One region of the Cupriavidus sp. 207A1 genome, then DNA from elsewhere that is predicted to be linked to it. Evidence: predicted binding sites of a transcription regulator. Region 1 holds the regulator's gene; each other region holds the start of a gene.
What was found. The regulator LexA, encoded in region 1, represses DNA repair genes until DNA is damaged. The targets are predictions, from matches to a motif close to ACTGTATNNNNATACAGT.
Positions count from the first base shown of each region.

Region 1 (5,209 bases):
AGATGAGCGGCGATTTCGTCATGGCTGACGATGCCGCCGTTGATCAGGATCTCGAGCTCCGGGAATTCGCGCTTGAGTTGGTATGCCACCTCATAGCGCAGCGGCGGAATCTCGCGGTTTTCCTTCGGGCTCAGGCCCTTCAGGATCGCATTGCGCGCATGGACGATAAACGTGCCGCAACCCGCCTGCGCCACCTTGCCGACAAAATCGCGGACGAAATCGTAGTGCTCCATCTTGTCGATGCCGATGCGATGCTTCACGGTTACCGGGATCTCCACCGCATCGCGCATCGCCTTCACGCAGTCCGCCACCAGTTCCGGTTCCGCCATCAGGCAGGCGCCGAAGGCGCCGCGCTGCACGCGCTCGGACGGGCAACCGCAGTTAAGGTTGATTTCGGCGTAGCCCCACTGCTGGCCAAGCTTCGCCGCCATGGCGAGATCGGCCGGCTCGCTGCCACCCAGTTGCAGCGCGACTGGATGCTCGGCCGCATCGAAGTCGAGGTGGCGCGGCACGTCGCCATGCAGCAGCGCGCCGGTGGTCACCATCTCGGTATACAGCCAGGTGTGGCGGCTGAGTTGGCGATGGAACATGCGGCAATGACGGTCGGTCCAGTCCATCATCGGCGCAACCGAAATGCGGCGGGGATTTACGTTCATGGAATACGGCAATTGGGTGCGGGCCGGACACGGCGGCGTCGGCAGGCCCCTGAGACTGGCGCGGTGGCATATGCAGGTCACTGCACCCCGGCCGAGGCCAGGCGCGGGTGGGCCAGCGAAAACACGTGAGTATAGGGTACCGCGCCAAGCTTTGCTGCGCCACGATATAAGCGGAGCATAGCGTGGGTCGTGGTGGGGGAATTGCGCCGATCGCTGTGGCGTAACGCTTTGATACAGCGGCCAGTGACGCCGGTTGCTATGCTGGCCGCAATTTCGCCCCTGCTATTTCCCATGCTCCGGACATCCGCCGCCGCTGTCTCCTTGTTACTGTGCTTGATGGCGCCATCGCTGGCGCAGGCCGATGATCGCGATTATCCCGGTGGCTATCGCCATGGCGGCGGCGAATACAAGGAGAAGTTCCGTAGCGGCGGTTGCGAAGTGGAGCGCGAGCAGAAGCGCGATGGCGAATACAAGGAAGAGCGCAAGTGCAAGGGCGGGCCGCGCGGTTACGAGCAGAAGCAGAAATACCGCGAAGGCCCTTGCCTGATCGAGCGCGAATGGAAGCGCGACGGGGAATTCGAAGAGAAGATCGAGTGCAAGCGCTGGTAACTGGTAAGCGCCTTGCCATGCCTAAGGCCGTTGCCGGCCAATGGCAAAGATCGAGATGGCGTGCGCCCCGCGTGCAGGTTAAAATCCGCACCCGGCGCCCACAATACCGGCACGTCCAAGGGCGCCGTTTTGCATTCCCCGGGGGTGGTATGTTGGTTCGAACGGCACTGATTGGCGCAGCGATGGCAACCATGGTGGCAGGGTGTGCCACTGGCACTTCGGAGAAGGACGTCCGCGCTCGCCCGCCGATGCGGTTGTTTACGCCGGTCAAGATGGCGGAAGTCGCGAAATGCCTGCGCAACAATCTGGGCGATGAAGCTACGCTGGTCCAGTTGCCGGCAAAAAACCAGACCGAGATCCGTATCGGCCAGAGCGCGTCAAGCGGTGAATATCAATACGCCTACCTGATCTCTCTGACGGCACAGGCCGATGGCACGGCGCTGGAACTACGCAAGACCGATACCTGGTTTCCCCAGCTGACGCCGACGGAACTCGAGGCCGAAGCCAAGGCGTGCGCGCGTAGCTGAGCGGGACAGAGCGCCGGCGACGCGGCAAGCGTCTGGCGATATCAGTCAGGCGGCCAGCTTTTCGGTGGTTTCAAGTTCCAGCATGCGGCAGATGGCCGCCATGCTGCCCACCATGGTACGGCGCTGCGTACCCTGGTAGACACGTACACCCTTGCTCTGGCGAAACGGCACGGGCTTGACCGGACGACGGGCGGCGACGTGGTGGATTTGCGGCATGGTGGCACCTCTTTTTAGGCAAAGCGGGGTCAACACCCGGCGAGCCGGGCGGCGTCTGCAAAGCAATGGAAGCGGGTGGGCCCGCGCAGGCAAAGCGCCCGCGATGGTGCCCGGCTAGAAGCCGGAAGAGCGGATCAGCCCGACGGCGATGCCTTCCAGCGAGAACTCTTCACCGGGCTCGACGATGATGTTGGTGAAGTCCGGGTTCTCGGCGATCAGTTCGATATGGCCACCGCGCCGCTGCAGGCGCTTGACGGTGACGTCGTCGCCCAGTCGCGCCACCACGATCTTGCCGTTGGCGGCCTCGCTGGCGCGGCGCACGGCGAGCAGGTCCCCGTCGAGGATGCCGGCGTCGCGCATGCTTAGCCCGCGCACGCGCAGCAGGTAATCCGGTCGCTCATCGAAGACCGAGGCATCCACCTGGTACTGGCGGTCGATATGTTCGGCGGCCAGGATGGGGCTGCCGGCTGCGACGCGGCCCACCAGCGGCAGCGTCAGCTGCAATACGCCGGCCATTGGCAACGAGAATTGGTCCGGCAGCTCCGAATCGCTGCGTGAGACCTTCAGGCGGATGCCACGCGACGCGCCCGGCGTCAGTTCGATCACGCCTTTGCGGGCCAGCGCCCGCAAATGTTCTTCGGCGGCATTGGGCGAGGAGAAACCGAACTCTGCTGCGATCTCGGCGCGGGTGGGGGGGAAGCCGGTACGGCGGATCGTGTTGCGGATCAGATCGAAAATCTGCTGCTGCCGGGGTGTCAGGGTCGCCATGGGATCGCCGTTCCGTGCAGGGCCGCTGGTGTGGATGACGGAGGCTCTGGTCCGTCCATCCAGCATCCGGCGGGCCGGGCACTGTATGTTTAAACAGTATGCTGTGATTTTATACAGTATCGGCGTCAGTGCAAGCAGAATTTTGAGGCGTGTCGCATGGACGCTGGTCAAGGCGCCTGATGCGGGCTCCGCCAAGGCGTGTCCGCCCGCTACAATCGCCTTTCCTTTATCCAGAACTAAATCGTTGCGCGCTCCCATGACCCAATTGCCTCGCATCGTCGTATTGGCCACTGGCGGCACCATCGCCGGCGCCGCCGGCAGCGCCGCCAGCAGCGCCCGCTACCAGGCGGCGACCGTGCCGGTGTCCTCATTGCTGGCTGCGGTGCCGCCCCTGCAGTCGGTGGCCCGCATCCAGGCCGAGCAGGTGGCGCAGGTCGACAGCAAGGACATGACCTTCGCGCTGTGGCAAACACTGGCGGCGCGGGTCGGGCACTGGTCGGCGCAGCCTGACGTTGCGGGCATCGTGATCACGCACGGCACCGACACGCTGGAAGAAACCGCGATGGCGCTGCACCTGACGCAATCGTGTCCGGTGCCAGTGGTCCTGACCGCCGCGATGCGTCCGTCGACGTCGTTGTCGGCCGACGGGCCGCTGAACCTGCTGGATGCGGTGCGCGTCGCCGCCCATCCGGATGCGCGCGGCAAGGGTGTGCTGGCGGTGCTGAACCAGCAGATCCACGCGGCACGGGACGTGGCCAAGGCGCATACGTCGGCGGTCGATGCCTTTGTCTCGCCGTGCGGGCCGCTGGGGTTCGTGCAGGACGACTACGTGCGCTTTGCCCGGGCGCCCCGGGCGGCTGCGCCCATCGGGCCGATGCCGGCGGCGTGGCCGGTGGTGGAGATCTTGGCAAGCTACGCGCAGCCGGGCAGGGCGGTGGTGGATGCGCTGGTGCGGGCCGGCGTCGCCGGCCTGGTTGTGGCCGCGACCGGCAATGGCTCGATCCACGAGGTGCTGGCAGCTGCCCTTGCCGATGCCGCGGCGGCCGGGGTGGCGGTGGTGCGCAGCTCGCGCACCGGTGCGGGGCATGTGGCGATCCCGCCGCAGCCTAGCCCTGCCGATGGTGTGTTCGTGTCAGCTGCCGACCTCAATCCCTATAAGGCGCGCGTGTTGCTGGCGCTGGCCCTGGCGGCGGATGCCGGGCTGGCGCGCGACCCGGCGCGGCTGCAGTCGGTCTTTGCCAGCGCCTGATTTGCCCGTGAAATCAGCGGCTTGCGTTGTTGATGCAGGGCGGGCTATAATTTAAGGCTATTCAACCTTGCCACACCGGACTCGTGACGCCCGGGTGGCTAATCCCAAAAGGAGCGTCAATGCGTCATTACGAAATCGTCTTCATCGTCCACCCGGACCAGAGCGAACAAGTGCCGGCCATGATCGAGCGCTACAAGCAGCTCGTGACCTCGCAGAACGGCAACGTTCACCGCGTGGAAGACTGGGGCCGTCGCCAGATGGCTTACATGATCCAGAAGCTGGCCAAGGCTCACTACGTTTGCCTGAACATCGAATGCGGCAAGGAAACCCTGGCTGAACTGGAACACGCGTTCAAGTTCAACGACGCCGTCCTGCGCCACCTGATCGTGCAGACCAAGAAGGCCGAGACCGCACCTTCGCCGATGATGAAGGAAGTGCAGCGCGAAGAAGCCCGCAAGGCCGCGCAAACGACCACCGAAGGCCAGGCCGCCTGAGTGCGGACTGCGGTGCGCGCCGTGGCTGACAGCGTCGGCCGGGGCACGAGCGGAAACCGCAACGATTGCAACCAGCAAGAGGCCCCGCGTTGAACCAGCTTCGGCTTGCCGCCACCCTGGCGGAACGCGATGCCCTGCGCTATACCCCGGCCGGGGTCCCCGTCGTGAACTGCATCCTGCAGTACAGCGGCGAGGCCGTCGAGGCACAGACGCCGCGGCAGGTCGAGTTTGCAATCGCTGCGATGGGGATCGGCCAGGTTGGCCAGCGTCTGGAGCGGCTTCCGCTCGGCACGCTGCTCGACTGCGAAGGTTTCCTGGCGCGCAAGCACCGCAACAGCAAGGCTCTCGTCTTTCACATCACTGGATGTAAAGCATTCGAAAAGGATTGAATCATGGCATTCGTCAAACGTGACAACAAGAACAAGAAGCGCTTCCAGCAACAGAACCCGCTGTTCAAGCGCAAGCGCTTCTGCCGCTTCACCGTGGCTGGCGTCGAACAGATCGACTACAAGGATCTGGACACCCTGAAGGACTTCATCGGCGACAACGGCAAGATCACGCCGGCCCGCCTGACCGGTACCAAGGCTCACTATCAGCGTCAGCTGGATACGGCCATCAAGCGCGCGCGTTTCCTCGCGCTGATGCCGTACACCGACCTGCACAAGAACTGATCAGGCCCCAGGGTCCGTC
Region 1 covers NZ_JBYOJO010000003.1:267,826-273,034, forward strand. Annotated here, with positions in the region: gene dusA (tRNA dihydrouridine(20/20a) synthase DusA) at 1-656, opposite strand, end outside; gene AC3FMM_RS06860 (hypothetical protein) at 915-1,265, shown strand; gene AC3FMM_RS06865 (hypothetical protein) at 1,448-1,792, shown strand; gene AC3FMM_RS06870 (hypothetical protein) at 1,838-2,008, opposite strand; gene lexA (transcriptional repressor LexA) at 2,123-2,776, opposite strand; gene AC3FMM_RS06880 (asparaginase) at 3,033-4,025, shown strand; gene rpsF (30S ribosomal protein S6) at 4,145-4,519, shown strand; gene priB (primosomal replication protein N) at 4,609-4,908, shown strand; gene rpsR (30S ribosomal protein S18) at 4,912-5,190, shown strand.

Region 2 (5,209 bases), on a different contig from region 1:
ACGCGTGCCGCGGTCTTGGGGCCGATGCCGGGCAGCAGCTGCAGCGTGCGGAACCCCGCCATGCGGTCGCGCGGGTTCTCGAGCCAGCGCACCACCGCCAGCACATCCTTGACGTGGGTCGATTCCAGGAACTTGAGCCCGCCGAATTTCACGAACGGGATATTGCGCCGCGCCAGCTCGATCTCAACCTGCGCGCTGTGGTCGGCGGCGCGGAACAGCACCGCCTGTGCCATCAGCGCCAGGCCGGCCTCGCGCCGCGCCAGCACCTGCTCGACCACGTAGCGGGCCTGGTCGGCCTCATCGTTGACCACGATCACGCCGGGCTTCTCGGCCGACTGGCGCTCGGACCACAGGTCCTTGGTATAGCGCTCGGCCGCCAGCCCGATCACGGCGTTGGCGGCCTGCAGGATCGGCTGCGTCGAGCGGTAGTTCTGCGACAGCGTGACCTGCTGCGCGGCCGGCGTGAACTGCGACGGGAAATCCAGGATATTGCGCACGGTGGCGCCGCGGAAGGCGTAGATCGACTGCGCGTCGTCGCCGACCACGGTCAGGCCGCGGCCGTCGGGCCGCAGCGTCAGCAGGATCGACGCCTGCAGGGCGTTGGTGTCCTGGTATTCGTCGACCAGGACATGGTCGAAGCGCGCCCCCATGTCCTGCGCGATGGTGGGCTCGGCCATGGCCTGTGCCCAGTACAGCAGCAGGTCGTCGTAGTCGAGCACGTGCTGCTTCTGCTTGGCCTCGACATAGCCGGCGAACAGCGTGCGCAGCGCATCGGCCCACATCGCGTAGCGCGGGAACTGCTGCCTGAGCACGTCTTCCAGCGGCGCCTGGGTGTTGACCACGCGCGAGTAGATCGCCAGGCAGGTTTCCTTCTTCGGGAAGCGGCTGGCGGTCTCGGACAGGCCCAGGTCGTGGCGCACCACGTGCATCAGGTCGGCGGAGTCGCCGCGGTCGCTGATGGTGAAGGCGGGCGACAGGCCCAGGGTCTCGGCGTATTCGCGCAGCAGCCGCGCGCCGATGGCGTGGAAGGTGCCGGACCACTGCAGCGCCGCGCGCCCGGCGCCGGTGCTGGTGCCCAGCGCCTGGTCGACGATGCGCTCGACGCGCCGCCCCATCTCCGCCGCGGCGCGGCGCGAGAACGTCAGCAGCAGGATGCGGCGCGGATCGGCGCCGGCCAGCACCAGGTGCGCGACCCGGTGCGCCAGCGTATTGGTCTTGCCCGAGCCGGCGCCGGCGATGATCAGCAGCGGCGCGTCGCTGCCGTGCTCGACCGCGGCGCGCTGCTCCGGATTGAGCCGGGACAGGTAGGCGGGGAGCGCTTCGGCGTCAGGGGTGGCGGCTTCGGCTGATTCAGCCGCGGGGGCAAGGTCCAGGGTCACGGGTTGGGGCGGGCAGGACACGCGATGAGAAAACTGGCGCCAACTGTATATCCATACAGCCCGCCGGCGCAACCCGCCGCGCGCGGGATCGGTCCCGAAAACAAAAAAAGGTGCTCGATGAGCACCTTTTGTCGTGTGTTCGCAGCGCTGAGTTACGCAGACTTTGCCAGCGCGCCGTCGAGCAGCTTGTGCAGCGCTTCCCATTCGGGCTCGCCGACATAGCGCTTCAGGATGCGGCCTTCCTTGTCGATCACGAAGGTGGTAGGCGTCAGGCCCACATTGCCAAAGGCCTTGGCCGCGCTGCCGTCGCTGTCCATCGCCACCTTGAACGGCAGCCCGCGCGTCTTGGCGAAGTTCATCACGTACATGGGCGGGTCGTAGTTCATCGCCACCGCGACGAATTCCAGGCCCTTGCCCTTGAACTGCTCGTAGGTCTTGACCATGTCCGGCATCTCCTTGATGCAGGTGGCGCAGCTGGTGGCCCAGAAGTTGACCAGGTAGACCTTGCCCTTGAGGTCGGCGGTGCTGACCTTTTCGCCGGACAGCAGCGTGAAGGTGGCGGCCGGCGCGGTACCGGACGGCGACAGCGCGCGGTAGCCGAACCAGCCCAGCAGCGCCAGCACCACCACGGCGGCGACGATGGACCAGGGCTTGCGGGAGGTCTTGGAGGCGGGGGTAGTGGTCATGGGAATCCGGCTGAAGCCGCTTCGTTGGTGCAGGGAGGACCGGGCGGGGCCGATCAGCAGTGGGACATTCTAATGCGGCAGGCGTTCGCGCGCTGCGCGGTACCGCCTTGCGGTGATGCGCTGGAACCCTTCCGTCACTTGCGCGCGGCGACGGCGGCGCGCGCCTGCGCCAGCGCCTGTTCCAGGTAGGCGCCGTAGAAGTCGGGCTGCATGCCGCGCAGCGGGTTGGCGGCGGCGCGGCCCTGGCGGTCCAGGAACAGCACCGTCGGCGCCACCCGGACCTGGTGCGCGCGGGCCCAGGCGCGCGCGGTGGTCTGGCTGCCGTCGGCATCACGCAGCGGGGTGTCGGCGGTCATGTCGAGCTCGCGCACGGCGATTTCGCCCGCGGTGGCCTGCGGGCCCAGGTAGTTGCGGCGCACCGCGTCGCAATAGCCGCAGCCCGGCATCGACACCAGCACCACCAGCGGCTCGCCGCGGCGCGCGGCGTCGGCGCCGTGGGCGGCGAGGTCCGTGGCCGGCGGCAGGTGCGCCGGGCCCGCGGCGGACACGCCGGCCATCGCCGCCAGCAACACGCCCGCGGCCAGCCAGTGCAGACGGGTGCTGGCGGCAGCAGTTAGGGCGAGGCGGGAGGCAGGCATGGCGGTTCGCGGGGCGGCACAGGTGGGACAGGCGGCGCGGCAAGCACTGGCGCGCCGCTTCCGGGATAATACCGGTTTCCGCGCGCCGGCGACCGCGCCCGCGCGCGCCGTCCCGAGCCTGTGCTTCCGTCCCGTTTTCCATGCGTCCCGTGCCGCCCCCGCCGAGCCCTGCTGCCGCGCCCCGCTGGTCCCTCACATGCTGTGCCGCGCTGCTCGCGCTGGCCCTGTGCGCCTGTTCGCCGCGCTATGACTGGCGCACCATCCAGTCGGGCGAGGGCGGCTACGCCGCGCTCTATCCCGGCAAGCCCACCAGCGCCGCGCGCGACGTGACCATTGCCGGGCGCAAGCTGCCGATGACGATGGAGGCCGCACGCGTCGACGACACGCTCTTCGCCGTCGGCGTGGTGACCCTGCCCGCCGACGATGAAGCGCTGCGGCGCGAGGCCCTGGCGGCGATGCAGGCCGGCCTGCTGGCCAACCTGGGCACGCTGTCGGGCGAGCCGCGCACGCGGCCGGTCACCATCATGAGCGCGGACCGGCCGGGCCGCCCGCTGGCCGGGCTGGAGCTGCAGGCCAGCGGCGTGTCGCCGCAGGACCAGTCGCCGCGCCGGCTCAGCGCGCGGCTGGTGGCGGTGGGCACGCGCGCCTTCCAGGCGGTGGTGCTGGAATCCGGCGAGGCCGCGCGCGACGCGCGCCAGGCCGAGCAGGTGGAGCAGTTCCTGGGCGGGTTCCACCCGCTCTGAGGCGCCGCCGCGCCGCAGCGAATCACAGGTGCCGGGGGGGCGATGCGCCGCCCCGCATGTTGCAGTCATAGGAGAGTTGAAATGCGTTGGGAAGTCTGGTTGGCCTATTTCGCCGCGTGCTGGGTGATCGCGGTGTCGCCGGGGTCGGGTGCGGTGCTGTCGATGAGCCATGGCCTGTCATACGGGCTGCGCCGGACCACCACCACCATCTTCGGCCTGCAAGCCGGGCTGGTGATCGTGCTGCTGGTGGCCGGCGGCGGGCTGGGCGCGCTGCTGCTGGCCTCCGAGCAGGCCTTCATGGTGGTCAAGACCATCGGCGCGCTGTACCTGATCTATCTCGGCATCCAGCAATGGCGTGCCCGCGTGGAAGCGGATGCGGCGCAGGACGGCGGCCCGGTGCGCGTGGCCGTGATGAGCCGGCGCCGCCGTTTTGCGACGGGCTTGCTGACCAACGTGACCAACCCCAAGGGCATCATCTTCATGGTCGCGGTGCTGCCGCAGTTCATCGACCCGAACCGGCCGCTGGCGCTGCAGCTGGCGATCCTGGCGGCCACCATGTGCTGCGTCGACCTGGTGGTGATGCATGGCTACGCGCTGCTGGCGTCGCGCATGCAGGGGCTGTTCCGCAATGCCCGCGCGGTGCTGTGGCAGAACCGGTTTTTCGGCAGCGTGCTGATGGCGGTGGGCGCGGCGCTGTTCTTCGTGCGCCGCCAGCACGCCTGAGCGGCGCGGCATCCGCACTGGCGCGCGCTCGCGGGGTTTGCTTCAATGAGGAAGTAAGCCCGCCACGGAGTCCCCGCATGCCTGCCTCGCTGAACCCGATCGCCGGTGCGCGCCTGCAGCCGCGCCATACCGTGCCCCCGGTGGAAGAGCCCGCGCCGCCGGGCGTGCCGCCCGATGTGCCGCTGTCGCCCGAGGACGACCCGCCCCCGCCGCCGGTGGAACCACCAGTGGCCGGCGCCGCCGGGCGCTACTGCTTCAGTTCGTAGAAGTCGTTCAGGCAGTACGCGTCGGTCAGCTCGACCGGCTTGTCGCCATGGGTGTAGCCAGTGCGGCGGATATGCAGCAGCGGCTCGCCCGGCTCGATCCCCAGGCGCGCGGCCAGTTCCGCCGTGGCGACCACCGCGCGCAGCGTCTCGGTGACGCGCAGCACCGGCTTGCCGATCCGCTCCAGGAAGGCGTAGAGCGATTCGCCGATGGCGCTGGCATCGGGCACCACGGCCAGCGCCAGCGTGGTCACGTCCATCCAGTAGATCTGTCCATCGGCCTTGCGCAGCCGCGTCAGCCGGACGATCTCGTCGCCCTCGGCCAGGGCCAGTTCCGCGCTTTCCTGCGCGGTGGCGCGGCGGCGCTCGAACCCCACCAGCTCGCTCGCCGGCGTCATGCCGCGCCGGCGCGCCAGCTCGCTGAAGTTGTCCAGCCGCGCCGGCCTGGGCTCGGCGCGCGGGGCGATGAAGGTGCCCGCGCCGCGGTTGCGCGTAATGGTGCCTTCCTCGGCCAGCACCTGCAGCGCGTGCCGCGCGGTGACACGCGAAATCCCCAGCGAATCGACCAGCGTGCGTTCCGACGGCAGCGCATCCCCCGCCCGCCATTGCCCCGCCTGGATGGCCGCGGTGAGCTTGCGCGCTACCTGCAGGTAGATCGGCGTGGCGTCGGCCTCGTCGGGCCGCAGCGCCTGCAGCCTTTGATCCATGCGACTCCTCATGGGTACCAGGGCCTGATGTCGGTGATACCACTTTAGGACATTTAATCGCCCTGCGGGG
Region 2 covers NZ_JBYOJO010000018.1:38,949-44,157, forward strand. Annotated here, with positions in the region: gene AC3FMM_RS26665 (ATP-dependent helicase) at 1-1,379, opposite strand, end outside; gene AC3FMM_RS26670 (TlpA disulfide reductase family protein) at 1,532-2,065, opposite strand; gene AC3FMM_RS26675 (thioredoxin fold domain-containing protein) at 2,200-2,703, opposite strand; gene AC3FMM_RS26680 (hypothetical protein) at 2,844-3,446, shown strand; gene AC3FMM_RS26685 (LysE family transporter) at 3,528-4,169, shown strand; gene AC3FMM_RS26690 (hypothetical protein) at 4,247-4,435, shown strand; gene AC3FMM_RS26695 (GntR family transcriptional regulator) at 4,417-5,139, opposite strand.
Region 2: a site for LexA is predicted at 1,422-1,439, ahead of AC3FMM_RS26665 (ATP-dependent helicase). Genes of this name have one in related genera too.

Region 3 (5,209 bases), on a different contig from region 1:
ATCAGCCACAACACCGCCGCCGCGGCCGCGACGCGCGCCAGCGTGAAGGTGCCGGCGTCGATGGTGGTGCCTTTCAGCGCCAGCCGGCACAGCAGCGAATTGCCGGCGAACGCCAGCATCGCCAGCGCGGTCAGCAGCGCGGTGTTTGCATGCGGCATGCGGGCCGGTCTTGCGCTTAGCCGGCGGGCCTTGCGTCGCCGCTCTCGCCGGTCTCGTCGGAATCGCCGAGGGCGAATGAAGACAAATGCTCGATCGCCCGGACCAGCCCGGAATGGTCCCAGGCCGCGCCGCCCAACCCGTTGCAGACATTGAACAGCTGCTGGCACGACGCCGTATTGGGCAGGCCCACGCCAAGCTCGCGCGCGGTCGACAGCGCCAGTTCGAGGTCCTTCTGGTGCAGCGCGATGCGAAAACCCGGATCGAAGGTGCGGCGGATCATCCGTTCGCCATGCACTTCGAGGATGCGCGAACTGGCAAAGCCGCCCATCAACGCCTCGCGCACCCGCGCCGGGTCGGCGCCGGCGCGGGCCGCCAGCACCAGTGCCTCGCCGACCGCCTCGATGGTCAGCGCCACGATCACCTGGTTGGCCACCTTCGCCACCTGGCCGTCGCCGGCCGCGCCCACGCGCGTGATGTTCTTGCCCATCAGCTGCAGGATGGGCAGCACGCGGTCGAACACCTCCTGCTTGCCGCCGGCCATGATCGACAAGGTGCCGGCCCTGGCACCGACTTCGCCGCCCGACACCGGCGCGTCGACATAGTCCGCGCCAATCGCCTCGATGCAGCGCGCGAACTCGCGCGTGGCGATCGGCGAGATCGAGCTCATGTCGATCACCGTGACGCCGCCCGCGGTATCGGCCAGGCCATCGGCGACGCCGCGCTCGCCGAACAGCACCTTCTCCACGTCGGGCGTGTCGGGCAGCATCAGGATGATGGTCTCCGACTGCCTGGCGACGTCCTCGGCGCTGGCACAGGCCTTCACGCCGGTATCCTGCAGGTCTTGCGGCACGCCGCTGCGGCTATGGGCGAACACGCTATGCCCGCCGTCGACCAGGTGCCGCACCATGGGCTTGCCCATCACGCCAAGCCCGATAAAGCCGATCTTGCTCATGTCAGTGTCCGGTAGGGGTTCAGGCGTCAACCCGTGCGTGCGTGGCGCACCGCGTCGGGCGCATATCTGATGATAGTCAGCCGCGCGCCAGCGCAGACAGCGGACCAGGCGCGGGATGCGCGCTGGCCCGCGCCGCCGCCACGCGCGCGGCGGCGTCGTCCAGCTGCGCCAGCGTGCCGGCATCGATCGGGATCTGCTGCGCGCGGGCCGCGCGGAATGCACGCTCCGGTTCTCCGGGCAGATGGATGCCGGACTGGCCGGGCAGTAGCCGCGCGCTTTTCATCCAGTCGGCGAAGGCCGCCACTTCATGCCCGAACGAGGTGCTGGTGCCGAGCCGCGCAGGATCGAACACGATCGCCAGCATGTTGTTCCAGACCGCATGCTCATGCCGCAGCGTTTCCGGGCGGATGGTATGGCCGCCCGTGACCGCGGCGCCGAGCAGTTCGCACATCACCGCCAGCACGTGGCCCTTGTGCTCGCCGAAGGGCCGCAAGGCGCCCTGCGGCGTGTCGGCGGGCGGGTACATCACGGCGGCATCGGTGGTGGGCTCGCCCTGCGCATCGAGCAGGCAGCCGGCCCCTACCGGCACGCCCTTGTTATGGGCCACGCGCACCTTGCCCAGCGCGATGGCGCTGGTGGCGAAGTCCAGCACCAGCGGCGGCTCGTCGGCCATCGGCACGCCGATGGTGAACGGATTGGTGCCGTAGCGTGCGTCGTAGCCGCCGTGGGGCGCCACGATCGGCTTGGACAGCACGTTGACGAAGTGGATCGAGATCAGGCCCGCCGCCGTGGCCTGCTCGGCCCAGTGGCCCACGCGCCCGAGGTGGTGCGACTGGCGCAGCCCCATCACGCAGACGCCGTGCTCGCGGGCGCGGGCGATGGCCATCTCCATGGCCTGCGCCGTTACCGCCTGTCCCATGCCGCGGTTGCCGTCCAGGCTTAGCAGGCTGCCGCCGTCCTGCAGCACGCTGACCTGCCGGTTCAGCTGCAGCTCGTCGGCCTGCCACGCCAGCACATAGCGCGGGATCATGCCGACGCCGTGGGAGTCATGCCCGCTCAGGTTGGCGCCGACGAGATGATCGGCCGTCAGTTGCGCTTCGCGGGTGCTGCTGCCGGCGGCAAGCCAGAGATCGGTGACCCACTGGTGCAGGGCGCGGGTGGGAATGCGGAGTTCGCTCATGTCGACCTTGCAGGAAGGAATACGTTGTGAAACACAAAGCCCCGTTGCCGGGTGACGGCAACGGGGCTTTCATGATACGTCCGGCACGCGCCCGATGATCCGCGCGTGGCCGGTGATCGGCAAATGCCTACTGGCGCGAGGCCTCCTGCGCCGGGGCTCTTGCCAGGATTTCCCTGATGCGGGCCAGGTAGCTGTCGCCCACCGCGCGGTGGATGCGTGCCGTCTCGGCGGCGAACTGGCGCCGGCTGGGCGGGCGGATGCCCAGGCTGCGGCAGAGCGTGGACAGATAGGGCTTGCGCGGGCTCGCCAGCCGATGCACCGCGCTCTGCAGGGCGGCATCGCCGATGCGGCCGCGCAGCCAGGCCAGCACCTGGCGGTCATAGTCGTTTTGCACGCGGATCAGGTGTTCCATGCCGGGGCTCCACTGTTCATCCATACAGGTACTGTAAATATATACAGTATCGGCGTGGAGGCAAGAAAAATCCGGCCCTGGCTGGGAAAAAGGCCTCCCTGCGGTTATGCGTTGGTAGTGATCAGAAGATTCTTGGCGTCAGTGCCGTCACCCGACACCAGCGGCAACACCGCGTCGCGCTTGTCCAGCAAGTGGCGCTTCAGTACTGCCGCCAGGCGCTTGCCGTCGCGGGCTTCCAGCGCCTGGATCATTTCTTCATGGTCCTCGACCGCCTCGTCCCACTTGCCGCTTTGCTGGTTGGAGCGGAAGCGCAGCGCCTGCAGGCGGCGGTTGATCGACTGGTAGGTCTGCCGCAGCGCGCCGTTGCGCGCGGCCTCGTTGATGCGGTCGTGGATCTCCTGGTTGCGGCTGTAGTAGCCCGGCAGGTCGTTCCGGGCGCGGCAAGCCAGCATCGCGTAGTGCAGCGCCTTGATCTGCGCGAGTTCCGCCGCGGTGATGCGCTCGCAGGCCAGTTCGCCGGAAAACGCCTCCAGCCCGCTCATCAGCTCGAAGCTCTCCCTGACTTCGGCCTCGGTCATGCGCGAGATGCTGGCGCCGCGGTTGGGCAGAAGATCGATCAGGCCTTCGGCCGCCAGCACCTTGAGCGCCTCGCGCAGCGGCGTCCGCGAGATGCCCAGGGTCTCGCACAGTTCGCGCTCATTGAGTTTGGTGCCCGGCGCGAATACGCCTTCGACGATGAACTGGCGCAGGTGCTCGACCACGGTGTCGTGCAGGCGCGGGCGTGCCAGGCGCGGCAGCGAGGGCGGTGGAACGTGCTGGTCAACACCCGCCGCATCGGCATCGCAATATGGTTTTTGCATTCAATATCCTCTATCCACTTGGCGCGGATTCTACTGCATCTTGCTTCATGGCTCCAAAACGCGGGTTAACCATCACAAATTGCCGTAAGTTCCGCCTTGGATCACATCGATCGCTCTGCTATAGTCGATTGCATTCAAAATTCATAAAACAACAAGGAGGCGCGATTTCCATGGTTCACCTCGATTTCCATCCCTCTGGCCGTCACTTCCTGCAGATCCCGGGCCCGAGCCCGGTGCCCGATCGCATCCTGCGTGCGATGAGTTACCCGACCATCGACCACCGCGGGCCGGAGTTCGGCGCGCTCGGCCGCAAGGTGCTGGCCGGCATCAAGGAAATCTTCAAGACCCGGCATCCGGTGATCATCTATCCGGCGTCAGGCACCGGTGCCTGGGAAGCGGCGCTGACCAACACGCTCAGCCCGGGCGACCAGGTGCTGATGTTCGAGACCGGGCATTTCGCCACCCTGTGGAAAAAGATGGCCGAGGCGCTGGGTCTGCGGCCGGAATTCCTGGGCCTGCCCGGCATCGAGGGCTGGCGCCGCGGGGTGCAGGCGGACATGATCGAAGCGCGCTTGCGTGAGGACCGCGGCCATGAGATTCGCGCTGTCTGCGTGGTGCACAACGAGACCTCGACCGGCGTGACCTCGGATATCGCCGCGGTGCGCCGGGCCATCGATGCCGCCGGGCACCCGGCGCTGCTGCTGGTGGACACGATCTCCGGCCTGGGTTCGGCCGACTACCGCCATGACGAGTGGGGCGTGGATGTGACCGTGTCGGGCTCGCAGAAGGGCCTGATGCTGCCACCGGGCATCAGCTTCAACGCGCTCTCGCCCAGGGCGATCGCCGCCAGCCAGCACGCCCGGCTGCCGCGCGCGTTCTGGGGTTGGGCCGAGATCATCGAGGCCAACAAGAACGGCTATTGGCCGTACACGCCCAACACCAACCTGCTGTACGGCCTGTCCGAAGCGCTCGACATGATCCTGGGCGAGGGCCTGGAACAGGTCTTCGCCCGCCACCAGCGGCTGGCGGAGGCGACACGCCAGGCCGTGCGCGCCTGGGGCCTGCAGATCCAGTGCGCCGACCCGGCGGTGTATAGCCCGGTGCTGACCGGCGTGATGATGCCCGACGGCGTCGACGCCGATGCTGTGCGCAAGCTCATCTACGAGCGCTTCGACATGTCGCTGGGGCAGGCGCTGGGCAAGATGCGCGGCCGCATGTTCCGCATCGGCCATCTCGGCGATTGCAATGACCTGACCCTGATGGCGACGCTCGCCGGTTGCGAGATGGGGCTGAAGCTGGCAGGCGTGCCGCTTGCCGGCAGCGGCGTAGCCGCGGCGATGGCGTCGCTCGCCGCGCACGCCGACAAGCCGGTGCTCAAGGCCGCCGCCTGAGCGCAGCCACCCAAGCGCAGCCGACCGAGCCGCGCAGGCCATGGCAGGCGCGGCACGGTCCGCCGCCTGCCTGATTTCCTTGCCAAGGCATCACCACGACATGCGCCCACCGCAGGCGGCCGCATGCATCGCCGTGGGCGCGCGCCCTTGTTTCTTGCATGCCATGAACATGACTTCGTCCTCCCTGCTGGTCAAGCCGATCCACCTGGTGCCCGCGCAGCGCCGGGCCCCCTCGCCGCTCTCGCCGCTGTCGGC
Region 3 covers NZ_JBYOJO010000005.1:88,130-93,338, forward strand. Annotated here, with positions in the region: gene AC3FMM_RS10695 (DMT family transporter) at 1-158, opposite strand, end outside; gene AC3FMM_RS10700 (2-hydroxy-3-oxopropionate reductase) at 176-1,111, opposite strand; gene AC3FMM_RS10705 (malate/lactate/ureidoglycolate dehydrogenase) at 1,188-2,291, opposite strand; gene AC3FMM_RS10710 (CppA family protein) at 2,419-2,703, opposite strand; gene AC3FMM_RS10715 (GntR family transcriptional regulator) at 2,808-3,563, opposite strand; gene AC3FMM_RS10720 (pyridoxal-phosphate-dependent aminotransferase family protein) at 3,734-4,954, shown strand; gene AC3FMM_RS10725 (FAD-binding and (Fe-S)-binding domain-containing protein) at 5,118-5,209, shown strand, end outside.
Region 3: a site for LexA is predicted at 2,734-2,751, ahead of AC3FMM_RS10710 (CppA family protein). Genes of this name have one in related genera too.